Regions from separate parts of the Pseudomonas sp. No.21 genome, predicted to be linked through region 2. Evidence: predicted binding sites of a transcription regulator. Region 2 holds the regulator's gene; the other holds the start of a gene.
What was found. The regulator sigma-54, encoded in region 2, starts transcription at its own class of promoters, with help from an activator protein. The targets are predictions, from matches to a motif close to ANTGGCATNNANNTTGCTNT.
Positions count from the first base shown of each region.

Region 1: a site for sigma-54 is predicted at 5,831-5,850, ahead of flgB (flagellar basal body rod protein FlgB). Genes of this name have one in related genera too.

Region 1 is NZ_BAAJNO010000014.1:39,888-55,785, reverse strand. Features, by position in the region: gene ACYJSS_RS25535 (flagellar basal body P-ring protein FlgI) at 1-325, opposite strand, end outside; gene flgH (flagellar basal body L-ring protein FlgH) at 333-1,046, opposite strand; gene flgG (flagellar basal-body rod protein FlgG) at 1,067-1,852, opposite strand; gene ACYJSS_RS25520 (flagellar basal body rod protein FlgF) at 1,899-2,639, opposite strand; gene flgE (flagellar hook protein FlgE) at 2,858-4,171, opposite strand; gene flgD (flagellar hook assembly protein FlgD) at 4,205-4,891, opposite strand; gene flgC (flagellar basal body rod protein FlgC) at 4,912-5,364, opposite strand; gene flgB (flagellar basal body rod protein FlgB) at 5,380-5,784, opposite strand; gene ACYJSS_RS25495 (organic hydroperoxide resistance protein) at 6,112-6,537, shown strand; gene cheR (protein-glutamate O-methyltransferase CheR) at 6,609-7,436, opposite strand; gene ACYJSS_RS25485 (chemotaxis protein CheV) at 7,480-8,412, opposite strand; gene flgA (flagellar basal body P-ring formation chaperone FlgA) at 8,493-9,254, shown strand; gene flgM (flagellar biosynthesis anti-sigma factor FlgM) at 9,409-9,750, shown strand; gene ACYJSS_RS25470 (flagella synthesis protein FlgN) at 9,800-10,267, shown strand; gene ACYJSS_RS25465 (flagellar brake protein) at 10,352-11,101, shown strand; gene ACYJSS_RS25460 (TIGR04282 family arsenosugar biosynthesis glycosyltransferase) at 11,139-11,759, opposite strand; gene ACYJSS_RS25455 (MFS transporter) at 11,872-13,170, opposite strand; gene ACYJSS_RS25450 (glutamine synthetase family protein) at 13,232-14,473, opposite strand; gene ACYJSS_RS25445 (sigma-54 interaction domain-containing protein) at 14,837-15,898, opposite strand, start outside.
Region 2 is NZ_BAAJNO010000006.1:281,994-297,891, reverse strand. Features, by position in the region: gene ACYJSS_RS14525 (YhdP family protein) at 1-1,704, shown strand, start outside; gene ACYJSS_RS14520 (carbon-nitrogen hydrolase family protein) at 1,760-2,614, shown strand; gene tldD (metalloprotease TldD) at 2,611-4,053, shown strand; gene yjgA (ribosome biogenesis factor YjgA) at 4,111-4,632, opposite strand; gene pmbA (metalloprotease PmbA) at 4,778-6,124, shown strand; gene ACYJSS_RS14500 (FagA protein) at 6,400-6,792, shown strand; gene fumC (class II fumarate hydratase FumC) at 6,789-8,165, shown strand; gene ACYJSS_RS14490 (tetratricopeptide repeat protein) at 8,219-8,665, shown strand; gene ACYJSS_RS14485 (superoxide dismutase) at 8,679-9,290, shown strand; gene ACYJSS_RS14480 (ZIP family metal transporter) at 9,356-10,243, shown strand; gene ACYJSS_RS14475 (HPr family phosphocarrier protein) at 10,348-10,620, opposite strand; gene rapZ (RNase adapter RapZ) at 10,636-11,493, opposite strand; gene ptsN (PTS IIA-like nitrogen regulatory protein PtsN) at 11,503-11,967, opposite strand; gene hpf (ribosome hibernation-promoting factor, HPF/YfiA family) at 11,981-12,289, opposite strand; gene ACYJSS_RS14455 (RNA polymerase factor sigma-54) at 12,372-13,871, opposite strand; gene lptB (LPS export ABC transporter ATP-binding protein) at 14,013-14,738, opposite strand; gene lptA (lipopolysaccharide transport periplasmic protein LptA) at 14,738-15,283, opposite strand; gene lptC (LPS export ABC transporter periplasmic protein LptC) at 15,270-15,842, opposite strand; gene ACYJSS_RS14435 (KdsC family phosphatase) at 15,852-15,898, opposite strand, start outside.

The sequences.
Region 1 (15,898 bases), on a different contig from region 2:
CGTCGATGGCCTGGCCCGGCTTGGCGAAGGGCGGCAGGTCGGCGTGGATGGACACGGCCGCGACGTTCTTCAGCTGCACGTTGCCGGAGCCGGCCGGCACCTTGATGCCGAACTGCGCCAGCATGTTGTTGAAGGTCTGCAGGGTGAAGGGCGTCTGGGTGGTCTGGTCGCCGGTACCGTTGAGGCCCACCACCAGGCCGTAGCCGATCAGCTGGTTGTTACGCACGCCCTGAATGCTCGCCAGGTCCTTCAGCCGTTCGGCATGGACGGTCGTGGCGGCGAGCAACAGGCAGAGGGCAGCGGTCAGTCGTTTCATCTTCGCAATCACCTGCTCAGAACGGCCACAGCGGGCTCATGAAGAAGCGGTCGAACCATCCTGGCTGGCTGGCATCGGCGAAGGCGCCGGTGCCGGAATAGGTGATGCGCGCATCGGCGATGCGGTTGGAGGAGACGCTGTTGTCGGTGCCGATGTCGTCGGCGCGGACCAGGCCGGCGATGCGCACCAGCTCGTCGCCGGTATTGAGGGTCATCCACTTCTCGCCGCGCACGGCGAGGATACCGTTGGGCAGCACTTCGGAGACGGTGACGGTGATCGAGCCGCTGAGGCTGTTGCTCTGCCCCGCCTGGGAGTTGCCGCTGGTGTCGCGGGAGCCGCTGTAGCCGACGTCCATGGACAGGTTCTCCGCCTTGAGCGGGTTGAGGCCGGTGCTGGGGTTGTCGACCCGCACGCCGCCGCCGAACAACGAGGTCAGCCCGAGGTTGGCCGTGCTGTCCTTCTGGATCTGCGAGGTGGCGTTCTTGCTGGCCTGGGTACGCTCGTTGAGGGTGATGGTGATGATGTCACCGACACGATACGCCTTGCGGTCGTCGTAGAGATTGGTTTCGAAGCCGGCCTGATAAATGGAGCCGTTGTTCTGCGCGGCGGGCATGGGCGTGCGCGGCAGGACGGGGGCGTAATAGGGATCGTTCGGTTTGGCGGCCGGCGCGACGCACCCGGTGAGCAGGTGGGCGGCGAGCAGCGAGACAGGAAGGATCAGCCGGTTCATGACAACTTACCTCGGGGGTATTACAGGTTCTGCGAGAGGAATCCGAGCATCGAGTCGGCCGTGGAGATGACCTTGGAGTTCATCTCGTAGGCGCGCTGGGTGGTGATCATGTTCACCAGCTCCTCGACCACGCTGACGTTGGAGTTTTCCAGGGTGTTCTGCAGCACGTTGCCCAGGCCGGTCAGGCCGGGGGTGCCGACCTGCGGCGCACCGCTGGAGGCGGTCTCCAGGAACAGGTTGTTGCCGATGGCCTGCAGGCCGCCGTAGTTGACGAAGTCGGCGGTCTGGATGTTGCCGATCACCTGCGGGGTGGGGTTGCCGAAGGTGGTGACGGATGCGGTGCCGTCCTCGCCCACGGTGAAGGTCTGCACCTCGGCCGGCAGCACGATCGCCGGCTCCAGGGGATAGCCCTGGGAGGTGACGACCTGGCCGTCGGAGTTCAGGTGGAAGCTGCCATCGCGGGTGTAGGCGACGGTGCCGTCCGGCATCAGGATCTGGAAGAAGCCACGGCCGTTCACCGCCAGGTCGAGCGGCTGCTCGGTGGTCTGCAGGCTGCCCTGGGTGAAGATCTTCTGGGTGCCGGCGATGCGCACGCCGGTACCCAGTTGCAGGCCGCTGGGCAGCTCGCTGTCCTGGGTGCTCTGCGCGCCGGGCTGGCGGCGGATCTGGTACAGCAGGTCCTCGAACTCGGCGCGATCACGTTTGAAACCCGTGGTCGATACGTTCGCCAGGTTGTTGGAAATGGTGGTCAGGTTCATGTCCTGAGCCGCGAGGCCCGTCTTGCTGACCCAGAGTGCCGGAAGCATCTTCGTTCTCCTCGGGCGCCGGTTTCATGGCGCCGCGTACTGGTAATTAGCTGAGTTGCATGACCCGTGCCATCGCCGAAGCATCGTCTTCGGCGGTGCGCATCATCTTCACGTGCAGTTCGAACTGGCGGGACAGCGAGAGGATCGCGGTCATCTCTTCCACCGCGTTGACGTTGCTGCCCTCGAGGAAGCCCGAGGTCACCTGGACGGCGCCATCCACCGGCGCGGGCTGGCCGCTCTTGAGGCGCATCAGGCCGTCGGTGCCCTTTTCCAGCTGCTTGAGATCGGGGTTGACCAGCTTGATGCGGTCGACCTCGGCCATCACGTTCGGGGCCTCGCCCAGGGAGCGGATGCTGATGGTGCCGTCGGCGCCGATCTCCACCTTCTGCTCCGGCGGGATGGCGATGGGACCGGCATTGCCGATCACCGGCAAACCGTCGCCGGTACGCAGCTGGCCGAGGGCGTCGACCTGCAGGCTGGCGGTGCGTACATAGGCTTCGCTGCCATTGCCCGACTGCACGGCGATCCAGCCCTGGCCACCGATGGCGATGTCCAGGTCGCGTCCGGTTTCCTGCATGGAGCCCGGTGTGAAGTCGGTGCCGGGGCGCTCGCTCATGGCGTAGACGCGCGCCGGAAAGGTGTCGCCGAACACGGGCATGGAACGGGCCTGCTCGTAGTCGCGACGAAAGCCCGTAGTGGAAATGTTCGCCAGGTTGTTGGCGTGGGCGCGCTGGGCCAGGGTGTTCTGGCTGGCGCCTGACATGGAGACGTACAGCATCTTGTCCATGGGGTTCTCCGAGTGGGCTTTTGACGCCCGCTGACTCTTTGCAGGCTATTCAGCAATTGCTGTGCCAGAAACGGAGAAATAAGTGCAAGCCACTGATACAGAAGGGAAAAACAAAAAGAAAAAGGCCCAAGCAAGGGGCCTTCGAATGCCGTGGCGGCGAGGGGCTGCCGCCAGCGGCAAGGTCCTTGCCGCCCGATGACCCGGGCGGCAAGCACTACTCAACGCAGGTTGATGATGGTCTGGGTGACTGCGTTCTCGGTCTCGATGGTCTTGGCGTTGGCCTGGTAGTTGCGCTGCGCCACGATCAGGTCGACCAGCTCGGTGGAGATATCGACGTTGGAGGCTTCCAGGGCGCCGGACTGCAGGGCGCCCAGGGTGCCGGAGCGCGGGGTGCCGATGACCGGCTCGCCGGATTCGGAGGACTGCACCCAGGAGGTCTTGCCCACCGGGGTCAGGCCCTGGACGTTGGCGAAGTTCGCCAGCACCACCTGGCCCTGGATCTTCGACTGGCCGTTGGTGTAGCGGGCGAAGATGTTGCCTTCGTCGTCGATCTCCAGGCCCGACAGCTGGCCGGTGGTGTAGCCGTCCTGGGCGACCTTGGTCACCGCGAAGGCGCTGGAGAACTGGGTCGAGCCGCGGATATCGAAGCTGATGGTCGGCGCGGCGGCGGCGCCGTTGGCACTCCACACCGGCGGAGTGGCGCCGTTGGACTGCGCCGGCACCCAGCCGGTGATGCCCAGGGTGCCGTCGGCGTTGACGGTGAAGCCGCCCGTGCCGGTGAAGGTGGTGGTGTCGAGCTGGCCGGAGCTGGTGAAGCCCACCGTGGTGTTGATCGGCGCAGTGCTGGCCGGGTTGGTCGGGTTGCGACCGTCGATCAGCACGTTCATGGTCCAGGTGTTGGCCGGGGTGGCCGCCTTGACGAAGTACTGGGTCATGACGTGGGCGTTGCCCTGGGCGTCATAGATGTTCACCGAGGTCGACGAGTTGTAGGTGGTCGGGTCGGCCGGGTCGAACGGCGTCTTGGTCGGCACCGTGTTGGTGGAGTTGAGGTTGAACGGCTGGGTGATGGTGGTGGTGGCCTTGGGCTGCTGGTTGTTGGTCTGGATCACCAGGTCGCCGACCACGCCGCTCTGCAGCGCACCGTTGGCATCCACCGAGTAGCCCTGCAGGCGATAGCCGTTGTTGTCGACGATGTAGCCGTTCTTGTCGGTGCCGAAGTAGCCGGCGCGGGTGTAGCTGATGGCGCCGTTGTTGCTGGTGATGAAGAAGCCGTTGCCGTTCACCGCCAGGTCGAGGGCGTTCTCGGTGTAGTCGATGGTGCCCTGGTTGTAGAGCTGGGCGACGTTGCCCAGCAGCACGCCGCTGCCGATGGTCTTGCTGCCGGAACCGAGAACGGAGGCCGAGTACAGGTCCTGGAACTCGCCACGGGATTGCTTGAAGCCGACGGTGCCGGCGTTGGCGATGTTGTTGCCAGTGATATTGAGGTCACTGGAGGCGGCGCGGATGCCGCTGAGTCCGATATTGAACGACATGGGATGCTCCTGTAACGCCGGCGCCGCCGACGATTATTGACCGATGACCTTGACCTTGGAGAGTGCGACGCTGCCCAGCCCGGCGAGGTTGAGCGTCATCTCGGCACCATTCAGGCCGAGGGTGACGCTGTCCACGTTCGCCGGCAGGTTGGTGGACATCGCCACCGTCTTGCCGTCGATGGCCGCCTCGGCCTGGAAGGTGTAGGTACCGTTCGGCGCGACGTTGCCGCTCGAATCCTTGCCGTCCCACATGAAGCTGACCTGGCCGGCACTCTGGGCGCCCAGGTTGATGCGGTTGACGGTGTTGCCCTTGCTGTCCAGCACGTTGACATAGACGTTGGTGCTGGCGCCGGTGAGGTTGATGCTGCCCTTCATTGTCTCGCTGGTGTCCACCACCGCCTTGTTGGTGGTGACGATGACCTTGCGGCCGACCAGGGAGGACGCCTGCAGCGCCTGCGAGGACTGGGTGCTGGAGAGGATGCTCTCGACACTGGTGTTCAGGTTGTCGAGACCTTCCACGGTACTGAACTGGGCCAGCTGCGCGACGAACTCGCTGTTGGTCTGCGGGTCCAGCGGGTTCTGGTTGTTCATCTGAGCCACCAGCAGCTGCAGGAACTGGTCCTTGCCCAGCGAGCTGTCCTTGGTCTTGTCGTTGTCCTTGAGCTTGTACTGGTCGAGGACCGAGCTGCTCGAAGTTCCGCTTACGCTGTCAACGCTCATCTTGTTCCCTCACTCGCGCCTTACTGACCCAGGGTCAGTACGCGCTGCATCATCTGCTTGGCGGTGTTCATCATTTCGACGTTGGTCTGGAAGGCACGGCTGGCGGAAATCATGTCGGCCATCTCCTCCACCACGTTGACGTTGGGGTAGTACACGTAGCCATCGGCGTTGGCAGCCGGGTGGTTCGGCTCGTAGCGCGGGGTCAGGGCGCTCTGGTCTTCGATCACACCGAGCACCTGCACGCCACGACCGGATTCGTCCTCGCCGGCGAACAGCGAGGCGCTGCCGCCGTTCTCGCTGTTGAGCTGGCTCTGGAACATGGTGGCGAAGACCGGGTGGCGGGCACGGTAGGTCTGGTTGAGGCTGGAGGACACCGTCTCGGCGTTGGCGATGTTGCTGGAGATGGTGTTCAGGCGAGTGCTCTGGGCACTCATGCCGGTGCCGGCAATGTTGAAGACGCTGGACAGTGACATGGTGGTGATCTCCCCTTATTCGCCGCGCAGGGCGTTGACCAGCCCTTTGAACTTGCTGTTGAGCAGGGTGAAGCTGGCCTGGAACTGCATGGAGTTCTCGGTGTAGGTCGACTGTTCCTGCTGCAGGTCGACGGTGTTCTGATCGATCGAGGGCTGGAACGGAATGCGGTACTTGAGGCTTTCGTCGAACAGGCTGGCGCCTTCGGCGGCGATGTGGCGCGCGTTGGTCAGGTTGGCATGGAAGGTGCCCTTGCTGTTCTCCACCTGCTGCTGGAGCACGGCCTTGAAGTCCAGGTCACGCGCCTTGTAGTTGGGCGTGTCGGCGTTGGCGATGTTGTTGGCCAGCACTTCGGCACGCTGGGTGCGGAAGCTGAGGGCCTTTTCATGGATGCCGAGGGCGCTTTCGAAGCTGATGCTCATGTCTCTAACCTTTGCCGAGTGGCAGTTCGGTTTACCTGCCTGACATTCAGCAAAGGCTGTGCCAACTTTTAAATTCCTTTATTTTCAATAGTTTGCGATAAATCCGAACGGCAATCGCAGCGGCAACGGCAAGGCATTACCGCTTTTGCCGGCACTGGCGGCAACGTGCACGGGTGGTCATTGCCGCTGGGCGGCAACGGCCGATGCGGGGCTTGCCGCTCCGCCCTCTCCTTTCATCTGCGTGGTCTAGGCTTTGGTTTCCGCTTGGCGGCAGCCGCTGCGCAACGCCGCCATCGCCCCTTGATCGATGAACCCGAGGAGATCGAAATGCCCATCGAAAAAGCCCTGTACCGCGCCTACGCCGAAGCCTACGGCGGCCGTGAAGGCCGTGCCGTATCGTCCGATGGCGTGCTGGATGTGAAGCTGACCACGCCCAAGGAACTGGGCGGGCCGGGAGGTGAAGGAACCAACCCCGAGCAGTTGTTCGCGGCCGGCTATTCGGCGTGCTTCCTCGGTGCCATCAAATTCGTGGCCGGCAAGGAGAAGGTCACCCTGCCGGACGATGCATCCATCGAAGGCATCGTCGGGATCGGCACGCTGCCAACCGGTTTCGGCATCGAGGTGGAGTTGCGCATCTCCCTGCCGGGCATCGACAAAGCGGTGGCCAAGGACCTGATCGACAAGGCGCACGTGGTGTGCCCCTATTCCAACGCGACCCAGGGCAACATCAACGTGACCCGCACGCTGGTGTGAGGACACACGCCACCGTTGCGGCGCAAATGAAAAGGGAGGCTTTCGCCTCCCTTCTTCATTTCACCCACGGGTCATTTGACCTTGTAGATGATCCCCGGGCTGCACTGCACCATCTGGTACAGGTCCGGCAGGCCGTTGAGCGCCTCGGACGCGCCGAGGAACAGGTAGCCGCCGGGTTTCAGCGTGGCGTGGATGCGCGTGAGGATGTCCTTCTTCACCTCGGCGGAGAAGTAGATCAGCACGTTGCGGCAGAAGACGATGTCGAACTTGCCCAGTGCCGCGTAGCTGTCCAGCAGGTTCAGCGGGCGGAACTCGACACGGTTGCGGATCGCCGGCTTGACCACCCAGCGCCCCGGCCCCTTGGGGTCGAAGTAACGGGTCAGGCGCTCCTGGGAGAGCCCGCGCCCCATCGCCAGGCTGTCGTACTCGCCGGCCTTGCAGGCGGCGAGCATGGCGCTGGACAGGTCGGTGGCGACGATGCGCACGCCGGCCTTGAGCTGGCCGAGGTTGGTCTTCTCGAACTCGTCGATCGTCATGGACAGGGAGAACGGCTCCTGCCCGGACGAGCTGGCCGCCGACCAGATGCGCAGCGGCTGGTTGGGCGAGGCCTTGATCATCTCCGGCAACACCCGGCTCTTCAGTACCTCGAAGGGATAGGTGTCGCGAAACCACAGGGTCTCGTTGGTGGTCATGGCATCGACGACCTGCTCGCGCAGGCCGCCACGGGGGGAACCCTGGATCTTCTGGATCAGCTCCCCCAGGGTCTTGATGCCGTTTTGCTCCATCAGCTTGTTAAGGCGGCTGGATACCAGGTACTGCTTGTTGCTTCCCAGCAGGATGCCGCAGGTTTTTTCCAGGAAGGTCCGGAACTGCTCGAAATCCAAGTTACCTGAAGACACTAGGCCCGCCTCATTCATATCTGTTTCCTGGGGGAGTCATCCCTCAGCCGCCATCAGCGATTCTGATCCGCTCGATCACCCGCGCCGCCAGGTCGTCGGGTCGGAACTTGGCGAGGAAGTCATCCGCGCCGACCTTCTTCACCATCGCCTGGTTGAACACGCCGGAGAGCGAAGTATGCAGGAGGATATGCAGTTTCTGCATTCTCGCATCGCCTCGGATCTCCGCCGTCAGCGTGTAGCCGTCCATTTCCGGCATCTCGATGTCGGAAATGATCATCAGCAATTCCTTTTCCGGCGCCTTGCCCTGCTCGACCATGTCGTGCAGGTAGTTGTAAGCCTGGCGACCGTCGTTGAGCGCCGTGACCTCGACGCCCACCGTCTCCAGGCAGCGGATCAGCTGCTTGCGGGCTACCGAGGAGTCGTCGACGATCAGCACCCGCTTGGTGACGGCACTGGCCTGGGTGTTCTGGTCGATCACGCCCTCGGAAATGACTTCGGAAGTCGGTGCGACCTCGGCGAGGATCTTCTCCACGTCGATGATCTCCACCAGGTTCTTGTCGACCCGGGTAACCGCGGTCAGGTAGTGCTCACGACCGGTCCCCTTGGGTGGCGGATGGATCTCCTCCCAGTTCATGTTGACGATGCGCTCCACCGAGCGCACCAGGAAACCCTGAACCTTGGTGTTGTATTCCGTGATGATGACGAAGCTGTTCTTCAGGTCATCCAGCCCGCGTCGACCGGTGGCCATGGCCAGGTCGAGGATGGGAATGGTGCCCCCGCGGATATTGGCCACACCGCGAACCACCGGGCTCGACTTGGGCATGATGGTGAGCTTGGGGCATTGCAGCACCTCCTTCACCTTGAACACGTTGATCCCGTAGAGCTGGGTCCCATCCAGCCGGAACAGCAGCAACTCCAGCCGGTTCTGACCGACCAGTTGCGTACGCTGGTTAACCGAATCCAATACACCGGCCATGCCAGGACTCTCCCGTTGTTAGCTTCAGCACGCTTCGCCTTAGAGTAGCAGGCGGCACGAGCCTTGCTTTTGATCTTGATATGAACGCTATGACGACGATTTTCCGACACACGATGGCACAACGCCGCCATCTTTTTAAGGCTCTTTTACTTGTTTTGCTCGGCCTCGGCCACAACGGCGCCTCGGCTGAGGAACTCACGTCGCCCGAAGTCCTTATCGGCTCCACCCAAGGCTTTCTTGAGTTCACGGTGGAGGATTATCTGCAGACCAACAATATCCAGGGTCGTTACGACATTCAGATCAACCGTCTCGACCCACGCCTGCGTCTCGCCGCCTGCGACAGGGAATTGACGGTCGCACTGGAAAGCCCGGCACAACCCATAGGCCGGGTGACCGTCAGCGTGCGCTGCGAAGGCAGCACGCCGTGGAGCATCTATGTCCCCGCGCAGGTGCGGCTGTTCCGGGAAGTAATAGTAGTAGCCCGTCCGCTACGCAGGGGGGCGGTCGTCACCTCGGATGACTACAACCTGGTGGAACGCGAAGTAGGCCTGCTCAACCAGGGCTACCTCACCGACCCCGCACAGGCCGAAGGCTTCAAGCTGACCCGCGCCGTGGTCGCCGACCAGGTGCTGGCGCCGGTGCACCTGGAGACCGCCGAGGTGATCCGCAAGGGCGACCAGGTGGTGATCACCGCCAGGAGCAGCAGCATCAGCGTGCGCATGCCAGGCGAGGCCTTGTCCGATGGCTCGCCGGGGCAGCAGATAAGAGTGCGCAACCTGCAGTCCAAGCGCGTTGTCAAAGCCCGGGTAGTAGGCCCGGGCCAGGTCGAAGTGGCAATGTAGGCACGGGTCTTGTATGCAAATACGCCATCTCGTGTAAAGTGCCGTTCCGACGTCACTTGCAGGTCCGGAAAAAAAGTCCGGAAATTTGCCTAAAGTTTCGTTAGGCATTGCCGATAGCGTCGGTAAGCGTCCAAACACCCAGAGGTTCTGCATCATGGTCATCGACTTCAACCGGCTGAATAACGCCGCTACGCCGCCCGGTACGGGCCGTACGAGCAACGCCCAGGCCGGCGGCAAGAACGAAGCCGTCTCCAGCTCGACGACTCCGTCGCAGGCTGCCACCACCGACGCGGCCAAGACCGCCAAGACCGGTGAGAACGTGCAGCTCAGCAGCGAGGCGCAGAACCTGCAGAAAGCCACCGACAAACTGCGTGACCTGCCCACCGTGGACAAGGAACGCGTCGAAAAAATCAAACAGGCCATTGCCGACGGCTCCTATCAGGTAGACAGTCAGCGCGTGGCCAGCAAACTGCTCGACTTCGAATCCCAGCGCTAGTCCCACGGCAGCGCTGGGGATATTGGACGCCCAATCCCCAGAGCCCGCGATGCAAGACACTATCCTGCTCGACCTGTTCACCCACGATATCGGCCACGCCCAGCGCCTGCTTGAGCTGATCGATACCGAATTCAAGGCCCTCACCGAGCGTGACCTGGGCCATCTCGAAAAGATCCTCGCCGACAAGCAGCCCCTGCTCGCCCTGCTCGATGCCCACGGCAAAGAGCGCACCGAAGCCCTCCTTGCGCTGGACCTGACCGCCGACCGTGCCGGCCTGCACAAGCTCGCCGAAACCTCGCCACTGGGGGCCGACCTGATCGCCCGCAGCGAGGAACTGAGCGCCGTGCTCGAGCAGTGCCAGACCGCCAACCAGCGCAATGGCCGATTGATTCGTGCGAATCAGGCCTCGGTCGGCAGCACCCTGGCGATTCTGCGTGGTCAGGATGCTCCCAGCCTCTATGACAGCCGTGGCGGTGCCGCTAAAATCCCGCGACAGCGCCCGCTCAGCCAGGCCTGATAACAATAAAGGTACGACGACATTACCGGCACGATGCCAGTATGCTAGTGCCGGAAGTCATTCGTGCTTGGAGAGTCCTGGAACGTGTCCAATGCGTTTATCGAAGAAGATGGCCCCCAACCACCCAAGGTGCTCAAGGCGCCGGTGGAGATCCTTGCCAATCTTCGTCTGCTGCAGCAAAACCACGACCCGCTGATCATCACCTTCAACGAGCGCAGCCAGCGCTTCCAGACCTACCTCGTCGAGATCGACAAGGACAAGAAGATGCTGGCCCTCGACGAGATGATCCCCAACGATGGTGAGCGCTACCTGCGCAATGGCGAGAGCTTCCGCCTGGAAGGTTTCCGCGATGGCGTGCGCATCGCCTGGGAATGCCCGCAGCCCGTGCGCGTCGGGGAGTTCGAAGGCGACGCCTGCTACTGGTGCCCGCTGCCCGACGAGGTGATCTACCACCAGCGTCGCAATGCCTTCCGCGCTCCGCTGATGCTCAGCCAGCTGGCGGTGGTGGAACTGGCCGGCGACAAACTGCCCAAGGGCCTGCCCGGGCACATGCTGGATATCTCCGCTACCGGCTGCAAGCTGCGCTTCACCGGCGATCTCACCAGCCGCCTGCAGCCTGGCCAGGTCTATGAGCGCTTCAGCGCCCAGCTGCCGGTCGGCACCCTGGTCGCCGCCGTCGAACTGCGCCACGCCAGCTATGACGAAAAGCTCGACATGACCTTCGTCGGCATGCGCTTCTACCGCTCCGGCGGCCAGGAGCAACGCCTGATCGAACGCTTCGTCTACCAGCTGCAGCGCGAAGCCCGACGTTTCGACAAGGACGACCTGTTCTAGCCACCCGCACCGCTCACCTCGCGAGCGGTGCACGTCCTCACGGCACTTGCATCTCTATCCCGAGCCCCGCCAGGCGCGGCAGGTGCTCCGGCCGGTCCAGCGCCCACATCACCGGCAACTGGCCATGGCTCCACCCCAGTTCCCGCAGGCGTTCGCAGGTGAGCGCCAGCAGCTGATCGGTGCCCCAGGGCATCGACTCGAACAGCCGTGGATCGACCCGGCGCAGGCCCAGCAGCACGTAGCCACCCTCCTCCGTCGGCCCGAGCACCGCCTGATGTTGCTGCAAGGCCTCGCACGCCGCTGCCAGGTAATCCGCATCCAGTGCCGGGCTGTCATGACCGAACAGCACCACCGCATCGCTCTCCGCCAGGCCCAGCGCGGCGATGCGGCGCAGGCGCTCGCCCAGGTCGCCCGCCGGCTGGCCGACCACCGTCCAGCCCAACTCGCCGGCGAGAGCCGAAAGCGCCTCGTCGGGCCCGTCGTCCAGCCACAGGAAGCGTTCGCCGAACCCCGCCACCGGCAGGCCCAGCGCCCGCTCGACCAGCTGTCGCTGCAGAAGGCTGGCGCCCTCCTCGCCCAGCACCGGCACCAGCCGGTTCTTGACGCTGCCGGGCTGCGGCGCCCGGGCCAGCAGGTGCAGGGAAATGCTCAAGCTCATGGTCAGCCCTCCTCGGTCCGGTAGCGGGCGCGCAGCAGCGAGCGCCCGGGCGAGTAGTTCCGACAGCGGCGAGCGGCATTGATTCGGCGCCAATCAAGGGCGCCCGTCGCCATCAGCTGGGACGGGGCTCCTCAGGGGGCGGCGGCGTGAAACTGTCGCCGCCCATCTGCTCGTGCACCACCTGCTCGTCCACGCGCGGGTCGAGGGCGGCCACCAGGGGCGAACTGACCTCCGGGGTCGCCACGTGATGCAACGGCGCCTCGTCGACGCGGTGCAGCCCGGTCACCTTGTCGGGCCGCACGCGCAGCACCAGCACCAGCGCGCAGAGGCTGGCGAAGGCATAGAACATGTTCGGCCCCAGTTGCTTCATCAGCGCACCGGTGACCAGCGGACCGATGCTCGCGCCGACGCCGAAGGTGATCAGCAGCATGGCGGTCAGCGAGACCCGCCGCTCCGCTTCGATATGGTCGTTGGAGAACGCCACCGCCAGCGGATAGAGGGTGAACTGCAGCATGCAGACCAGGAAGCCCATGGGGAACAGCAGCGCCATCGGCACCTGCGGCATCAACGCCAGCGGCAGGGCCGCCAGCACCAGCAGCGCGGCGACGGTGCGGATCAGCATCGCCCGGTCATGTCGGTCCGACAGCCAGCCCAGCGGCCACTGCACCAGCAGGCCGGCGAGGATGCAGCAGCCCATGAACAGACCGATCTGCTCCGTGGACAACCCCTGCCGCGTGGCATAGAGCGGCGCCAGGCCATAGAAGGAGCCGAGCATCAGCCCGGAGATCAGCACCGTGGTCATCGACTGCGGCACGCGCTTGATGAAGAAGCGCGGCTCCAGGGGCGCCGGGTGCAACGGCGCCGGGTGGATCTTGCGGGTCACCGCCACCGGCACCAGGCACAGCGCGAAGCACATCGCCACCAGCATCAGCAGCTCCGGGCCCAGGCTCGGATGCAGCACCAGCACCAGCTGGCCCAGCACCAGGCCGAGGTAGGACGCCACCATGTAGCCGGCGAACACCTGGCCACGCTGGCCGGCGTCCGCCTGCTCGGTGAGCCAGCTCTCGATGACCATGTACTGGCACATCATCCCCAGGCCCACCAGCATGCGCATGAACAGCCACGCCGGCAGCCAGTCGACCAGGCCGTGCCCCAGCACCGCCGCCGTCACCGCACCGGCACAGGCCACGTAGGCACGGATATGCCCCACCCGCGCGATCAACCGATGCCCCAGCTTGCCGCCGAGGATCAGGCCCAGGTAGTTGGCCGCCATCAGCGCACCGACCCACAGACCGTCCACCTTGTCGGCGGCCAGGCGCAGGCCCAGGTAGGTACTGAGCAGGCCGGAACCGATGAGCATCAGCAGCGTGGCGAAGTAAAGGGCACGAAAGGACTTCAAGACACGACCCATTGGCTTTCCATGCGCTCCTTGAACAAGAGCGGGCCGCCATATGCGACCCGCAGGGGGGATGCTACGCCTGGGCGGCCAGTACGCGGCGTTCCCAGGGGGTGATCTGGTCGAAGAAGCTGGTCAGCTCCATCGTCTTGGTGGCGATGTAGCCTTCGATGAACTCCTCCCCGAACAGTTCCCGGGCCAGATCACTGCGCTTCAGACGCTCCAGAGCGGCATGCAGGGTACAGGGCAGGACCAGGGATTCGGGAATATCGAACTCGCCCTGCATGGGCGCGCTCGGCGCGATCCGCTGTTCCATGCCGTGCAGCCCTGCCGCCAGGCTGGCCGCGATGGCCAGGTACGGGTTGGCGTCGGCGCCCGGCAAACGGTTCTCCACCCGCCTCGCCACCGGCGCGCTGGCCGGAATGCGCAGCCCCGCGGCGCGATTGTCGTGGGACCAGCAGGCATTGTTCGGCGACGCATAGGGATGGCAGAGGCGCTGGTAGGAATTCACGTTCGGCGCGAACAGCCCGGTGAAATCCGCCATCGCCGCCTGCTGCCCGCCAATGAAATGGTAGAAGGCATCGGTCGCCTCGCCCGCCCCGTCGCTGAAAATATTCCGCCCGTCCCCGATCGCCACCACGCTCTGGTGGATGTGCATCGAGCTGCCCGGCGTATGCGCCAGCGGCTTGGCCATGCACACCACCGTCACCCCGTGCTTGAGCGCCACCTCCTTGAGCATGTGCTTGAACAGGAACGTCTGGTCCGCCAGCAGCATCGCATCGCCATGCAGCAGGTTGATCTCGAACTGGCTCACGCCCATCTCGTGCAGGAAGGTGTCGCGGGGCATGCCCAGCCGCTCCATGCACGCATAGACCTCCTCGAAGAACGGGCGCAGCCCGTTGTTGGAAGTCACGCTGAAGGCCGAGCAGCCATCCTCGCGGCGCCCGTCCAGGCCCAGCGGCGGCAGGAACGGCTGGTGCGGATCGGGGTTCGGCGCGAAGACGAAGAACTCCAGCTCGGTGGCCACCACCGGGGCCCAGCCGTGGGCGGCGTAGCGCTCCAGCACCCGGCGCAGCAGGCCGCGGGTCGACAGGCCGGACGGCCGCCCATCCAGCTCCTGGGCGTCGCAGATGGCCAGGGCGCGCGGGGTGGCGCTCCAGGGCAGGCGGTGCACCTGGCTCGGCTCGGCCACCAGCGCCAGGTCACCGTCGTCGCTGCCGTAATACTTCGCCGGCGGGTAGCCACCCATGATGCATTGCAGCAACACGCCCCGTGCCAGCTGCAAACGGCGGCCGGAGAGGAAGCCCTCGCCGGTCATCACCTTGCCCCGCATCACCCCGTTGAGGTCAGGGGTGACGCACTCGATCTCGTCGATGCCTGCCAGTCGTTCTGCGAGGGAACCTGGGACGTCGGTAGTCATGCTTGTTGTCCTTGTGGGTACTGCGATCACGCCGAATTGGCGGCGTGCACAAAATACGCACCGACTGTTCGATATTTCAAGCACCTGTGTTCCAACACGAACGAATGCCGGCAGTCGCAGGATGGGTAGAGCCACGCGAACCCCATCATGACCCGCCACGACACGCCTCCGCCCCCATGAAAAAGGGGCCCAACCGCCGGTTGGGCCCCTCTCGTCTCTGCACCCGTAGCCCGGGCCTCAGCCCGGTAACCCGCCCGACGCTCAGGCGATACGCGCCCCCCTCGGGCTCACCTCCAGCTCGCCGATCTTCTCCAGCCGTGCCCGCACGATATTGCGGCTGATGCCCAGCAGGCGCCCGGTCTGCAGCTGGTTGCCATGGCAGAAACGGTAGGCGGTGCGAAACACCGTCTCCTCGATGTGCTCGTACAGGTCCGGGCGGTTCTGTTCGAACAGCGCCGTCAGCGCCGCCTCCAGGTCCACCGGCGCGGCCGGGCCGGCCAGCACGCCCTGCGGCGTGTCGTGGCGCACACCCGACGGGCGCATGTCCACCAGGTGCAGGTCACCCGGCTGCACCTGCTGGTTGCGGCACACCAGCAGCGCATGGTGGATGGCGTTCTCCAGCTCGCGGATGTTGCCCGGCCAGCTGTGGGTCAGCAGCTTGCGCTCGGCCTCCACGCTCAGGGATGCGCGGTTGTAGCCCAGGCGCTGGCAATGCTCCTCCAGGAAGAACTCGGCCAGCGGCAGGATATCCCCCGGCCGCTCGCGCAGCGGGGGCAGGCGGATGGTCGCCACGTGCAGGCGGTAGAACAGGTCCTCGCGGAAATGCCCCGCCACCACCGCATCGGCCAGGTTGACGTTGGTCGCCGCCACCAGGCGCACATTGATCGGGATCGGCGTGCGCGACCCCAGGCGCACCACCTCGCGCTCCTGCAGCACGCGCAACAGCTTCACCTGCATGTTCAGCGGCAGGTCGCCGATCTCGTCGAGGAACAGCGTCCCGCCGTTGGCCGCCTCGAACCAGCCGGCCTTGCTGTTGGTCGCCCCGGTGAAGGCACCCTTCTCGTGGCCGAACAGCTCGCTCTCCACCAGGGACTCGGGGAAGGCTCCGCAGTTGACCGCCACGAAAGGCTCCTTGCCGCGACGGCTGAGGTGATGGATGTGCCGCGCCACCAGCTCCTTGCCGGTCCCGGTCTCGCCGATGATCAGGGCATTGGCCTCGCTCGGCGCCAGACGCTCGATACGGTTGAGCAGCTCCTGCGAACGCGGGTCCTTGAAGACCAGGACCGTGGCACGCACGGACTTGGTCAACTCGCGGGCATTGGG
Region 2 (15,898 bases):
AGCCTCGAACTCACCGACCTCGACGGCGCCTTCCGCTTCGATACCGCCAGCGGCCTCAGCTCGCCGCAGATACGCGGCAAGGCCTTCGGTCGCGAAGTCACCGCCAAGGCGGTCGCCGAAGGGCGCAATGGCAAGGGCCGCACGCGCATCCAGGCCAGCGGCCGCGCCGCGATCAAGGATGTCTCGGGCTGGCTGGGCGTGACCCGGCCCCTGCCGGTCGCCGGCGATGTTCCCTACCAGCTCGACCTGTTGCTGGATGGCAAGGACAGCCAGTTGCGCATCGCCTCCAGCCTCAAGGGCGTATCCGTCGACCTGCCGGCGCCTTTCGGCAAGGCTGCCGACGAGGTGCGTGACAGCCAGTGGCGCATGACCCTGGATGGCCCGGAGCGGCGCTACTGGTTCGACTATGGTGGGCGCGCCAACCTCGCGGTTGCCGCGCCCGCGACGGATTTCACCCAGGCACGCGGCGAACTGCTGCTGGGTTCGGGCAGCGCGAGCATGCCGTCGAACCGCGGCATCCGGGTGCGCGGCACCCTGGACGAGCTGGACCTGGCGGCCTGGCAGGCGGTGCGGGATCGCTACGCCGCCAAGGACGCCGGTGACGCCGTCGGCCTGCTGCAGGGCGCGGACCTGCGCATCGGTCATTTCAGCGGCATGGGCATGAGCCTTGAGGATTTCCGCATCGGCCTGGCGCGGGGCGATGCGTTGTGGAAAGTCGATCTGGACAGCGACCTGCTGCAGGGCAGCGTCAACCTGCCCGATGCCGAGGGGGCGCCCATCGTCGTCGACATGGCCCGCGTGCGCCTGCCCAAGCCGCCGGAGAACGACGAGGCGGCGGAGGCCAGCCCCGACCCGCTCAAGGACATCGACCCCCATTCCATTCCGGCGCTCGATGTGCGCATCGCCCAGGTGCAGTTCGGCGACGAGCCGCTGGGGGCCTGGTCGCTCAAGGCGCGGCCGACGGCCCAGGGCACCCTGTTCAGCGATCTCGACCTCAACCTCAAGGGCCTCAAGATCACCGGCTCCACCGGCTGGGAGGGCAACGCCGGGGCGAGCTCCAGCTGGTACAAGGGGCGCCTGGAGGGCAAGAACCTGGCCGATGTGCTGCTGGCCTGGAACTACGCGCCCACCGCCACCAGCGAACGTTTCCGCCTGGACGCCGATGGTCGCTGGCCGGGCTCGCCGGCCTGGGTCAGCCTCAAGCGGTTCTCCGGCACCCTGGACGCCAGCCTGCGCAAGGGGCAGTTCGTCGAGGTCGAGGGCAGTGCCCAGGCGCTGCGTGTGTTCGGCCTGCTGAATTTCAACTCCATCGGCCGCCGCCTGCGCCTGGACTTCTCCGACCTGCTCGGCAAGGGCCTGGCCTATGACCGGGTGAAGGGCCTGCTGGTGGGCAGCGAGGGCGTCTTCGTCACCCGCCAGCCCATCGTCCTCGAAGGGCCCTCCAGCGGTGTCGAGCTCAAGGGCACGCTGGACATGGCCCACGACACCATCGACGCCAAGCTGCTGGTGACCCTGCCGGTGACCAACAACCTGCCGCTGGCCGCGCTGATCGTCGGCGCCCCGGCCATCGGCGGTGCACTGTTCGTCGTGGACAAGCTGCTGGGTGACAAGGTCGCGCGCTTCGCCAGCGTGCAGTACGAGGTGAAAGGGCCGCTGACGGAGCCGAAGATCAGTTTCGACAAGCCGTTCGAGAAGCCCAATTGATTCCGTCGGCCACGCGCTGGAGTAGCATGCGGCGATACCCGCTGTGGAGAATGCCATGACCTTCGCGGTGATCCAGATGGTCAGCCAGGACGATGTCCTGGCCAATCTTGCAGCCGCTCGTCGCCTGCTCGAGTCCGCCGCCGGGCGCGGTGCCCGCCTCGCCGTGCTGCCCGAGAACTTCGCCGCCATGGGCCGCCGCGACTACGGTGCGATCGGCCGCGCCGAAGCCCGGGGCGAGGGGCCGATCCTGCCCTGGTTGAAACAGACGGCGCGCGACCTCAGGTTATGGGTGGTCGCCGGAACCCTGCCGTTACCGCCGGACGATGCTCCGGATGCCAAGCCCAACGCCTGTTCGCTGCTGGTGGACGACCAGGGCGAGCGGGTCGCGCGCTACGACAAGATCCACCTTTTCGATGTCGATGTGGCCGATGCCCGTGGGCGCTACCGCGAGTCGGACGACTACGCCTTCGGTGATCGCGTGGTGGTCGCCGACACCCCCGTGGGGCGGCTGGGCCTGACGGTCTGCTACGACCTGCGCTTCCCCGAGCTCTACGGGGCGCTGCGCGAGGCCGGGGCCGAGCTGATCACCGCGCCGTCGGCCTTCACGGCGGTGACCGGCGCGGCGCACTGGCAGGTGCTGGTGAGGGCCCGTGCCATCGAGACGCAGTGCTATGTGCTGGCGGCGGGGCAGGGTGGCGTTCATCCGGGGCCGCGCGAGACGTTCGGGCATTCGTCTATCGTCGACCCATGGGGTCGTGTGCTGGCCGAGCAGGCCAGCGGTGAAGCGGTGCTGATGGCCAGCCGTGATGCGGACGAACAGCTGGCGGTGCGCCAGCGCATGCCGGTGACGGCACACAGAAGATTCTTGACGCCGGCCGCACCTGCGCCTGCGAGAACGGAGAAGTTATGAGCCAATTGTTGTTATCCGTCAGTGACCAGCTGCTGGCACCCGGCGGCCTCACCATCGAGCAGCTGCCGGGCGTGCTGGGCGAACTCGCCGGCCCGGGCATCGACGCTGCCGACCTGTACTTCCATGGCCAGGTCTCCGAGTCCTGGGTGCTGGAGGACGGCATCGTCAAGGACGGCAGCTTCCATCTCGACCAGGGCGTGGGCGTACGCGCGCAGTCCGGCGAGAAGACCGGTTTCGCCTACAGCAACGCGATCACTGCCGACGCCCTGGGCCAGGCGGCCCGCGCCGCACGCTCCATCGCCCGCGCCGGGCAGCAGGGCCGCGTACAGGCCTTCGCCAGCCCTGACGTGGCGCGGCTCTATGCACCTGACAGCCCGCTGGACGTGATCGACCGGGCGGAGAAGGTCGAGCTGCTCAAGCGCATCGACGTCGCCACCCGGGCGCTGGACCCGCGAATCAAGCAGGTCACCGTCAGCCTGGCCGGGGTCTGGGAGCACATCCTGGTCGCTGCCAGCGATGGCAGCCTGGGCGCCGACGTGCGACCGCTGGTGCGCTTCAACGTCAGTGTCATCGTCGAGCAGAACGGTCGTCGCGAGCGTGGCGGCCATGGCGGCGGCGGGCGTACCGACTACCGCTATTTCCTCCAGGAGGACCGCGCCATGGGCTACGCCCGCGAGGCGCTGCGCCAGGCACTGGTCAACCTCGAAGCCATCCCGGCACCGGCAGGAACCCTGCCGGTGGTGATGGGCGCGGGCTGGTCCGGCGTGCTGCTTCACGAAGCGGTGGGCCATGGCCTGGAGGGCGATTTCAACCGCAAGGGCAGCTCGGCGTACAGCGGGCGGATCGGCGAGAAGGTCGCCTCCAGCCTCTGCACCATCGTCGACGACGGCACCCTGGCGGGCCGTCGCGGCTCGCTGAGCCTGGACGACGAGGGCACGCCGACCCAGTGCACCACGCTGATCGAGAACGGCGTGCTCAAGGGCTACATGCAGGACAAGCTCAACGCCCGCCTGATGGGCGTGGCGCCCACCGGCAACGGCCGTCGCGAGTCCTATGCGCACCTGCCGATGCCGCGCATGACCAACACCTACATGCTGGCGGGGGAGAGCGACCCCGAGGAGATCATCGCGTCGGTGGAGCGCGGCATCTATTGCGCCAACCTGGGCGGCGGCCAGGTCGACATCACCAGCGGCAAGTTCGTGTTCTCCACCAGCGAGGCCTACCTGATCGAGAACGGCAAGATCACTGCGCCGGTCAAGGGCGCGACCCTGATCGGCAACGGCCCGGAGGCGATGAGCCGGGTTTCCATGGTCGGCAACGACTTGGCGCTGGACAGCGGCGTGGGCACCTGCGGCAAGGATGGGCAATCGGTGCCCGTGGGCGTGGGTCAGCCGACGCTGAAGATCGATGCGATCACGGTGGGAGGTACGGGCGCTTGAGGAGGGGCGTTGGGCGCTCGAAGCCGTGGACTCCCGGCTTCGAGCTTCCTGCGGCCTTTAACGCAGTCCGCGCTGGGTTTCGTCCAGGTCGCGGATGTATTTGAAGACCTTGCGCGCCGCGGCCGGCGGTTTGTTACGGGCCGCTTCGTGCTGGGCATGACGGATCAGGCTGCGCAGGTGCTGGCGGTCGGTTTCCGGGTATTCGACGACGAAGGATTCCAGGGTGCTGTCGTCCCCGCCGATGAGGCGGTCGCGCCAGCGCTCCAGGTTGTGGAAGCGCTCGTTGTACTGGCGGGTCGAGGCGTCGAGCTGGTCGACGAGGGCGACGATGGCCTCGATGTCCTGCTCGCGCATGAGCTTGCCGATGTATTGCAGGTGGCGCTTGCGGGCGATGTGGGCCTTGTGCTTCGGCGCTTCCAGCAGGGCCTTCTGCAGCGCATCGGTCAGCGGCAGCTTGGCGAGAACATCGGGTTTGAGCGTGGTCAGACGTTCACCGAGGTCCTGCAGGGCGTGCAGCTCTTTCTTGACCTGGGTTTTGCTCTTCTCTCCGGAGAAGTCGTCGTCGAGGTATTCAGACATGGGGGCGATCCAGTGGGAAACGCCGCCATGATAACCAGTCGGACGGGGATTGTCCGGCCCGGCTGGCGCCGCAATGATGCGGTCCGTGGGGCGGTGCGCCGGGTGCGTCCGCCCCGTCGAAAGGGTTTTGTGAACTGGAGTGGCTATGAGTGAAGTAGAAGTGGTCGGCCCGCAGGCCTTGCCCGAGTTGCAGGCACGGGTCGAACGCATCCTCGCCGAAGCCGGTCGCCAGGGTGCGACGGCCTGCGAGGTCGCGGTTTCGGTGGAGCAGGGTTTGTCGACCACGGTGCGCCAGCGCGAGGTGGAGACCGTCGAATTCAACCGCGATCAGGGCTTCGGCATCACCCTGTACGTGGGCCAGCGCAAGGGCTCGGCCAGTACCTCGGCGACCGGCGATGACGCCATCCGCGAGACGGTGGCGGCCGCGCTGGCCATCGCCAGGCACGCGTCCGAGGACGAGTGCGCCGGCCTCGCCGATCGCGGCCTGATGGCCCGCGACCTGCCGGACCTGGACCTCTACCACCCTTGGGCCATCACCCCCGAGCAGGCCGTGGAGCAGGCGCTGGTGTGCGAGGCGGCGGCCTTCGATGCCGACCCCCGCATCAGCAATGCCGATGGCACCACCCTCAGCACCCACCAGGGCTGCCGCGTCTACGGCAACAGCCATGGCTTCATCGGCGGCTACGCCAGCAGCCGGCACAGCCTGAGCTGCGTGATGATCGCCGGTGGCGAAGGGCAGATGCAGCGCGACTACTGGTACGACGTGAACCGCATCGGCACCCAGCTGACCGATGCGCAGGTCATCGGCCGCCGCGCCGCCGAACGCACGGTCAGCCGCCTGGGCGCGCGCCCGGTGCCCACCTGCGAGGTGCCGGTGCTGTTCGCTGCGGAACTGGCGACCGGGCTGTTCAGCAGCTTCCTGTCGGCGATCTCCGGCGGCAACCTCTACCGCAAGTCGTCCTTCCTCGAAGGAGCACTGGGGCAACGTCTGTTCCCAGAGTGGCTGAGCATCGACGAGCGCCCGCTGATCCCGCGCGCCATGGCCAGCGCCTCCTTCGACAATGACGGGCTGGCGACCTACGCCAAGCCGTTCGTGGAGAAGGGCGAATTGGTCTCCTACATCCTCGGCACCTATTCCGGCCGCAAGCTGGGCCTGCCCAGCACCGCGAACGCCGGGGGCGTGCACAACCTCTTCGTCACCCACGGGCAGGAAGACCAGAAGGCGTTGCTGCGTCGCATGGACCGGGGGCTGCTGGTGACCGAGCTGATGGGCCATGGCCTGAACATGGTCACCGGTGACTACTCACGTGGCGCAGCCGGCTATTGGGTGGAGAACGGCGAGATCCAGTTCCCCGTCCAGGAAGTCACCATCGCCGGCAACATGAAGGACATGTTCCGCCAGATCCTCGCCGTCGGCAGTGACCTGGAAGTACGAGGCAACATCCGCACCGGCTCGGTGCTGATCGAGCGGATGACGGTGGCGGGCAGCTGATCGCCCGGCCGTCGTCGAGGATGACGCGCCCTGGTGGCGCGTTTTTTATGGGCGTTTCTCCTGCGCCGATGGCCCCCAGCATGCTCGACGACACGACTTTCATGCGCTCCGGGAATCGGCGCTGTTGGGTGTCTTTTCACCAATCTGCCCACCATTGCCGTGAGGATTGCGTTCGCTGACGCGAGGCGGGGCAGCCTCCGACGCACTTTCACTTTGCAAGTGTCGGTAATGTTTATTATTCTCAAACGCGAATATTTGCTATTTGGGAATTCGCTGTGCAGTCCCGTCTCGACGAACCCCGGGCGTACTCCGATTGGCGCTGGCTTGGCCAGCGCATCCGCTGTGCCCTGACGCCGGATGAGCCGCGCCTGCTGACGCGCTTCCTCGACGATGGCCACGAGTTGGTCGTGCACCATGACCTGCCGGCCTGGCGCATTTTCGAAGGCAGCTTCCAGTTGCTGCTGGACAGCGCCACCGACCGCGCCCTGCCCTGGCACTGGCGCTGCTTGTGCCTCGATCACGCCTATCTACCCCTGCAGTCCCTGCGTCCGCTGGCGCGCGATCCGTTGCGCCGCCGGCGCCTGCTCGGGCTGCAGCGGCGCCTGGCAACCCTGCGCCTGGCGCCATCCCTGAGCTACATCGAACCGGAAGAAGGAAATACAGCGTGACTGATACCCGAATCGAACGCGACAGCATGGGCGAGCTGGAAGTGCCCGCCAAGGCGTTGTACGGCGCGCAGACCCAGCGGGCGGTGAACAACTTCCCGGTCTCCGGACAGCGCATGCCGGCAGCTTTCATTCGTGCACTGATCCTCGCCAAGGCTGCCGCTGCGCGGGCCAACGTCGACCTGGAGCAGATCAGCCCGGCCATGGGTGACGCCATCGTCAGCGCCTGCCAGGAGTTGCTGGCTGGCGACTTCATGGCGCACTTCCCGGTGGACGTGTTCCAGACCGGCTCCGGCACCAGTTCGAACATGAACGCCAACGAGGTGATCGCCACCCTGGCCAGCCGCCTGCTGGCGGAGAAGGTCAGCCCCAACGACCACGTCAACTGCGGGCAGAGCAGCAACGACATCATCCCGTCGAGCATCCACGCCAGCGCTGCCATCGAGGTGAGCGAGCGCCTGTTGCCCGCCCTCGGGCACCTGCTCAAGGTGCTCTGCGAGAAGTCCCTTGAAGTTCGCCCCTATGTGAAGACAGGCCGTACCCACCTGATGGACGCCATGCCGGTGCGCATGAGCCAGGTACTGGACGGCTGGGCCCAGCAGGTGCAGAGCAACATCGAGCACCTGCGTGCGCTGATGCCGAGCCTGCAGCAGCTGGCGCAAGGCGGTACCGCCGTCGGCACAGGGATCAATGCGCACCCGCGCTTCGCCGAGCGTTTCTGCGTCGAGCTCAACCTGCTCACCGGCCTGCAATTCACCCCGGGTAGCAACTTCTTCGCCCTGATCGGCTCCCAGGACACCGCGGTGGCCTTGTCCGGCCAGTTGAAGACGGTGGCGGTGACACTGATGAAGATCGCCAACGACCTGCGCTGGATGAACTCAGGTCCGCTGGCCGGCCTGGCCGAGATCGAACTGGAGGCGTTGCAGCCGGGCTCCTCGATCATGCCGGGCAAGGTCAACCCGGTGATCCCCGAAGCCACGGCCATGGTCGCCGCCCAGGTGATCGGCAATGACGCGGCGATCACGGTCGCCGGGCAGTCGGGCAACTTCGAGCTGAACGTGATGTTGCCGGTCATCGCCCACAACCTGCTGAACAGCATCCAGCTGCTCTCGAGCAGCAGCCAGTTGCTGGCCGACCGCGCGGTGGCGAGCTTCCGCGTCAATCAGCCGAAGCTGAACGAAGCGCTGTCGCGCAACCCCATCCTGGTCACTGCGCTGAACCCGATCATCGGCTACCTCAAGGCCGCCGAGATCGCCAAGCAGGCGTACCGGGAGGGCAGGGCGGTGATCGACGTGGCCGAGGAGAACACCGAGCTCGGCCGCGCCGAGCTGGAAAAGCTGCTCGACCCGGAGAAGCTCACCGAGGGCGGCCTCTAGCCGCGACCCGGGTGCCGCCCAGGCGGCGCCCTTCGCCCACCCGGAGGTGGCCGATGGAGTACTGGAAACGAACCATCGAGGCAGGCAACCACTGCTTCCGCGCCGGAGACTGGATCGAGGCGCGCGAGCGCTACCTGCAGGCCCTGGCCCAGGCGCAGATGCTCCTCGAGCGCTGGTCTGACCCGGACCAGGCGGTGGCCGCGTTCGTGGTCTCGCACCACAACCTGGCCGACCTGCACCTGATGCTCGGCCAACCGGAGGAGACTGCCGAGAACCTCTGCACCTGCCACGAGCGCCTGCTGCAGGTGCTGCGTGACACCAGCCTGCCCGAGGCGCTGCGCGACGTTGCCCTGCGCCATAGCCGCTGCACCTACAGCAGCCTGTTGCAGTTCATCCAGGAGCACGGCGCCTATCCCCGCACCGATCGCCTGCTCGGCATCGCCCCTGGGCACTCCTCGCAGGCGACGCCGCACCTTGCCCGCAGCCGCTACTACCACTGAACAAGGACCCGACATGACCTACAGCCTGCCCACGCTGCCCTACGCCTACGACGCCCTGGAGCCGCACATCGATGCACAGACCATGGAGATCCATCACAGCAAGCACCATCAGGCCTACATCAACAACCTCAACGCTGCGCTGGAGGGCAATCCCCTCGGTCAGCTGCCCGTGGAGTCGCTGCTGCGTCGCCTGGCCGAAGTGCCCGAGCCGCTGCGTGGTGCGGTGATCAACAACGGTGGCGGCCATGCCAATCATTCGTTGTTCTGGACCGTGATGTCGCCCAGTGGCGGCGGCGAGCCCCAGGGTACGGTACGGGCGGCCATCGAGGCCGAGCTGGGCGGCTTCGTTGCCTTCAAGGAGGCCTTCACCAAGGCGGCGCTGACGCGTTTCGGCAGCGGCTGGGCCTGGCTCAGCGTGGCACCGGGCAAGCGCCTGGTGGTGGAAAGCAGTGGCAACCAGGACAGCCCGCTGATGAACGGGCACGTACCGATCCTCGGGCTGGACGTCTGGGAGCACGCCTATTACCTGCGCTACCAGAACCGGCGCCCCGAATACATCGGTGCGTTCTACAACGTCATCGACTGGGCCGAAGTCGATCGTCGATACCGTGAGGCGATGGCCTGATGCCCGAACCCGACCTGCACGGCCTGGGCGCCGAAGGGCGCCTGCACCCGCCCAGCCGGGGCGCCATGCTGCCCCTGCTGCCGAGCGGGCTTTCCCTGCGCCAGGTCCTGGGGCTGTGTGTGATGCTCGCCGGTTGCGTGCTGCTGTCCTGGCAGGCGGTGCTGGCTGCCGAGCGTGCGCTGGAACCCCATCTCTGGCATGCCCTGAAGTCGGGCTCGCTGTGTGCGTTGGGCACCGCTGTCGGGACCTTGCCGGTGCTGTTCATGCGCGGCATCTCGGCGCGCACCTCCGACACCCTGCTGGGTTTCGGGGCCGGTGTGATGCTGGCGGCGACGGTGTTCTCGTTGCTGATCCCCGGCCTCGAGTCTGCCGGGCAGCTGGGTTTCTCCCGCTGGTCGGCAGGCTTCCTGATGAGCCTCGGCCTGTTGCTGGGGGCCAGCGCACTGTTCGGCCTTGGCAGGCTGTTGCCGGAGCGGCAGCTGGAGGTCGACACGCGAACCGATCGCCTAGTCCTGGCGCCGCGCATCCTGTTGTTCGTCATCGCCATCGTCCTGCACAACATCCCGGAGGGCATGGCCGTGGGGGTGGCCGCGGGTGCCGGGCTGGCGGGTGCGGACGGCCTGGCATTGGGCATCGCGCTGCAGGACCTGCCGGAGGGGCTGATCATTTCCCTGGTATTGGCGGGGGCGGGTATGTCACGGGGCAGGGCGATGCTGATCGGTGCGGCGTCCGGGTTGGTCGAGCCGCTGTTCGCGTTGCTTTGCGCCTGGCTGGTGCAGGTGTCGGTGCTGCTGTTGCCCTGGGGGCTGGCCTTGGCGGCGGGAGCGATGCTGTTCGCGGTGACCCATGAAATCATTCCGGAGTGCCACCGCAAGGGGCATGAGACCGCAGCGAGCCTGGGGCTGGCGGCGGGCTTCTGTCTGATGATGGTGCTGGATACGGCGCTGGCCTGATCGGCCGATGCTTCACGCGGCGACGCGGGGAGGTGTCGCGCGGCGGTGTGTCAGCGTGCTCTGCGCACCTGGCGCACTTGGCGCCGCTGGGTCGAGGACTGTCTTCACTCGCCTTCGTCGAAGCGATTGTTGATCAGTTCGATCAGCGCGTTGAGCGCATCGTCGTCCTGCTCGCCTTCGGTGTGCAGGTGGATGGAGGTGCCCTTGCCTGCGGCGAGCATCATCACGGCCATGATGCTCTTGCCGTCCACCAGGCTTTCCGGGGTGCGACCGACGCGGATCTGGCAGGGGTAGCGACCGGCGACGCCGACGAACTTGGCGGCGGCGCGGGCATGCAGCCCCAGTTTGTTGATGATGGTGATTTCGCAGGCTGGCATCGCGGCGGGGATCCTTTAACTGAGGTCGCGGTGGCGAACCTGGACGTTCTTCAGGTTGGGTTTGAGTGCCTGCCCGAGGCGTTCGGCCAGGTACACGGAGCGGTGGTGGCCGCCGGTGCAGCCGATGGCGACGGTGACATAGGCGCGGTTGCTGGCGGCGAAGCGCGGCAACCATTTGTTCAGGTAGCCGAGGATGTCCTGGTACATCTCCTCGACATCCGGCTGTGCGGCCAGGTATTCGGCGACGATGGCATCCTGGCCGGAGTGGTCGCGCAGCTCTGGCTTCCAGTAGGGGTTGGGCAGGCAGCGCACGTCGAACACGAGGTCGGCATCGACCGGCATCCCACGCTTGAAGCCAAAGGACTCGACGAGGAAGGCGGTGCCCGGCTCGGGCTTGTTCAGCAGGCGCAGCTTGATGCTGTCGCGCAGCTGATAGAGGTTGAGGTGGGTGGTGTCGATCTTCAGATCGGCCAGGTCCGAAATGGGCGCGAGCAGCTTCGACTCGTCGAGGATGGCTTCGGCCAGGGAGCGGTCCTCGTTGGTCAGCGGGTGCCGCCGGCGGGTTTCGGAGAAGCGCTTGAGCAGGGTCTCGTCATCCGCGTCCAGGTACAGCACGTCGCATTGGATATGGCGGGTGCGGGCTTCTTCGAGCAATTCGGGGAAGCGCTTGAGCTGGCTGGGCAGGTTGCGTGCGTCGATGGACACGGCGACCTGCGGATGCAGCAGTTCGGTCTGCAGCAGGGCGCGCTCGGCCAGTTCGGGGAGGAGGCCGGCGGGCAGGTTGTCGATGCAGTAGAAACCGTTGTCCTCGAGGACGTCGAGGGCGGTGCTCTTGCCTGAGCCTGAACGGCCGCTGACGATGATCAGGCGCATGGCAAGGTCCTAGCGTCCGTTCTGGACGTCCACTACCACCTGATACAGGCTGTCGCTGCTCTGCGCCACGCGCAGGCGGTCGCGCACTTCGGTGCGGTCCAGCATGCTGGCGATCTGGCGGAGCAATTCCAGGTGCTCGTCGGTAGCGGCTTCGGGGACCAGCAGTACGAACAGCAGGTCCACCGGGGCGCCGTCGATGGCGTCGAAGTCGACGGGGGCCTCCAGGCGCAGCACGGCGCTGATGGGCGCGGCGCAGCCGGGAAGCCGGCAATGGGGGATGGCGATACCGTTGCCGAAACCTGTCGAGCCGAGTTTCTCCCGGGCGATCAGGCTTTCGAAGATATCTTGCGAGTCGAGGTCGGGAAGTTCGCGAGCAACCAGGTTGGCGATCTGTTCCAGGACACGTTTTTTGCTGCCGCCCGGCACGTTCACGAGGGAACGGCCGGGGGTCAGGATTTGCTCAAGTCGGATCATAGGAAGGGGAATGTCAGCGGGCGGTTGCGCCCTGCTGGCGGTTCAGCTGCTTTTCCTTGTGTTTGATCAGTTGGCGGTCGAGTTTGTCCGTAAGCAGGTCGATGGCCGCGTACATGTCTTCATGCTCCGCATTGGCCACGACCTCGCCACCGGCGATGTGCAGGGTGGCTTCGATCTTCTGCTTCAGTTTCTCCACCTGCATGATCACCTGCACATTGGTGATCTTGTCGAAGTGGCGCTCCAGTCTGTCGAACTTCTCGACGACATAGTCGCGCAGGGCGTCGGTCACATCCAGTTGATGTCCACTGATGTTGACTTGCATACCGCTTTCTCCTTATTGCCCGTGTGTAAGAGACAGGCTAACGGGCCTGCCACCGGAACACTTTGGCGTGGATCAATCCGCGTCACATCAGCCGCTTGCGTTCGCTGGAAGGCGCTATCCCGAGGGATTCCCGGTACTTGGCGACTGTGCGGCGGGCCACTTGGATACCCTGTGCTTCCAGTAAACCAGCGATCTTGCTGTCGCTCAACGGCTTTTTGGCATTTTCCGCCGCGACCAGTTTCTTGATGATCGCGCGGATGGCGGTGGACGAGCATTCACCGCCTTCGGAGGTGCTGACGTGGCTGGAGAAGAAGTATTTCAGCTCGTATATGCCACGGGGGGTGTGCATGAATTTCTGGGTCGTGACGCGCGAAATGGTCGATTCGTGCATGCCCACCGCTTCGGCGATGTCATGCAGCACCAGGGGCTTCATCGCCTCGTCGCCGTATTCGAGGAAACCGCGCTGGTGCTCGACGATCTGGGTCGCCACCTTCATCAGGGTCTCGTTGCGGCTTTGCAGGCTCTTGATGAACCAGCGTGCTTCCTGCAACTGGTTGCGCATGAAGGTGTTGTCGGCGCTCGAGTCGGCGCGGCGGACGAAGCCGGCGTAGTGCGGGTTCACGCGCAGGCGAGGGACGGCTTCCTGGTTCAGTTCCACCAGCCAGCGCTCGTTGTGCTTGCGCACGATGACATCCGGCACGACGTACTCGGGTTCGCTGGCTTCGATCTGCGAGCCGGGACGCGGATTGAGACCCTGGATCAGCTCGATCACCTGGCGCAGCTCATCTTCCTTGAGCTTCATGCGGCGCATCAGCTGGCTGTAGTCGCGACTGCCCAGCAGGTCGAGATAGTCGCCCGCCAGGCGTTGGGCCTCGCTCAGCCATGGGGTCTTGGCCGGCAACTGGCGCAGCTGCAGGAGCAGGCATTCGCGCAGGTCGCGAGCGCCGACACCCGCCGGCTCGAACTGCTGGATACGACGCAGGACAACCTCGACTTCGTCGAGCTCGACCTCGAGCTCGGGGTCGAAGGCCTCCACGACTTCCTCGAGGGTTTCCTCCAGGTAGCCGTCATTGTTGATGCAGTCGATGAGGGTGACGCCGATCAGGCGATCGGTATCGGACATGGGCGCCAGGTTGAGCTGCCACAGCAGGTGGCTCTGCAGGCTCTCGCCGACCGAGGTGCGGGAGGTGAAATCCCATTCGTCATCATCGGAGCTGGGCAGGCTGCTGGCGCTGGTCTGGTAGACGTCTTCCCAGGCGGTGTCCACGGGCAGCTCACTGGGGATGCGCTCGTGCCACTCGCCGTCTTCGAGGCTCTCGCTCTCGGAAGTGGGAACGCTGGATTCCTGGAAGCTGGATTCCTGGCTGGCGGAGTTGGGCTGCTGCTCGCTTTCGGCCATGGGGTCGGAGTTGTCGAAGTCCTCTCCTTCCTCCTGGCGTTCGAGCATGGGATTGGACTCCAGTGCCTCCTGGATTTCCTGCTGCAGATCCAGGGTGGACAGTTGGAGTAGGCGGATGGCCTGTTGCAGCTGCGGGGTCATCGTCAGCTGCTGGCCCATCTTCAGGACTAGCGATGGTTTCATGGCAGGGGGCTTAGCACCTTATTCGCCGGCGCGCATGCGCCATCCACTACAGGGCGCCGAGGCGCCACCAGGAAGCAAATTATATGCCTGACCTTGAATGATTTTTCTACTGCTCGCAACTTCTGCGTGCAGGGCTGGCCTTCAGAGGCGGAATTCGTGCCCCAGGTAGACTTCCTTGACCAGCTGGTTGGCCAGGATCTCTTCCGCACTGCCTTCGGCGATGAGTTGGCCGTCATTCACGATGTAGGCGGTTTCGCAGATGTCCAGGGTCTCGCGGACGTTGTGGTCGGTGATCAGCACGCCGATCCCCTTCGCCTTGAGGTGGTGGATGATCTGCTTGATGTCGCCCACGGAGATGGGGTCGACACCGGCAAAGGGTTCGTCGAGCAGGATGAACTTGGGGGCAGTGGCCAGGGCGCGGGCGATCTCGACGCGACGGCGTTCACCACCGGACAGGCTCATGCCGATGCTGTCGCGGATGTGGCTGATGTGGAATTCCTGCAGCAGGCTCTCCAGCTCGCGATGGCGGCCGGCGCGGTCGAGCTCCTTGCGGGTCTCGAGAATGGCCATGATGTTGTCGGCCACGCTGAGCTTGCGGAAGATCGAGGCTTCCTGAGGCAGGTAGCCGATGCCGGCGCGGGCGCGGCCGTGCATGGGCTGGTGGGTAACGTCCTGCTGGTCGATGAGCACGCGGCCCTGGTCGGCTTTCACCAGGCCCACGATCATGTAGAAGCAGGTGGTCTTGCCGGCGCCGTTGGGGCCGAGCAGGCCGACGATCTGGCCGCTGTCGATGGACAGGCTGACATCACGTACCACCTGGCGGCTCTTGTAGCTCTTCGCCAGGTGCTGGGCTTTGAGGGTCGCCATTACTGTGCTTGTCCCGCTTGCTGCTCTTTCTTCTTCGGCTGGATGACCATGTCGATGCGCGGGCGCGGGGTGCCGACATTGGTGCCGGTGGCGCGACCTGCGTTGACGATCTGGCGCTGGGTGTCGTAGACGATCTTCTCGCCTTCGAAGGTGTTGCCTTCCTGGATCACCTTGGCCTGGTCGATCAGCACGATGCGCTCGTTGGCGGCGAAGTACTGGATGGTCATGCCGTAGGCCTTGACGATCTGCTTGTCCACCGCAGGCTTCTGCTCGTAGTAGGCAGGTTTGCCGACCGAGGTGAAGACCTCCAGCTCACCCTGGGCGTTCTGGGTGATGGTCACGGTATCGCCGGTGATCTTCAGGGTGCCCTGGGTGATCACGACATCACCGCGATAGACCGCCACACCTTGCTTGTCGTCGAGCTCGGCGCTGTCGGCCTGGACCCGGATCGGCTGATCGCGGTCGCTGGGCAGCGCCCAGGCGCTGGCACTTCCGAGTGCGGCACCCAGGCTGAGCAGTAGGGGGAGGGTTTTAACGAACCTCATGCTGGCCTCTTACGTTGGACTGCAGGATCATCCTGCTGTCATTCAAGTACGCTTTCATTCCTTGTGCCGTGGTAACCCCGTTGGCGGCGTCGATTCTAACGGCTTGCTGGGTTTCCGCATATTGCTTGTCCGGGAACACGGTCAGGCGGCTGGTGGTGAGAATGGTCGGCCGGCCCTTGGCATCGGTGCGTGCAACGCGGACCTTGTCGATCAGTTCCACCTGCTCACCCTCGGGGCCCACCTCGCCGCGCTCGCTCTGCACGTGCCAGGGGAATTCGGTGCCGCGGTAGAGCTGCAGGTCCGGGGTGGTCAGCAGCGTGACGTCGCTGGCCTTGACGTGTTCCAGCTTGGCGGCGGTCATCTCGTAGTGACGCTTGCCGTCTTCCAGGTACTGCACGCTGGAGGCATTGACCACATAGAAGTCGATGGCGTTCTCGTCCGCCTGTGTGCTGGCCTGGCGCTCCATGAAGCTTTCCGGGCGGATGTTCCAGTAGCCCAGCGCGATCAGCAGGGCGGCGACCGGGATCAGGATCAGGGCGAGGCGGAAGTTCTTCGGCATGTTCTGGACCTAGAGGTAGGCGGCCTGCGCAGCGTCGAGGCTGCCCTGGGCGCGCA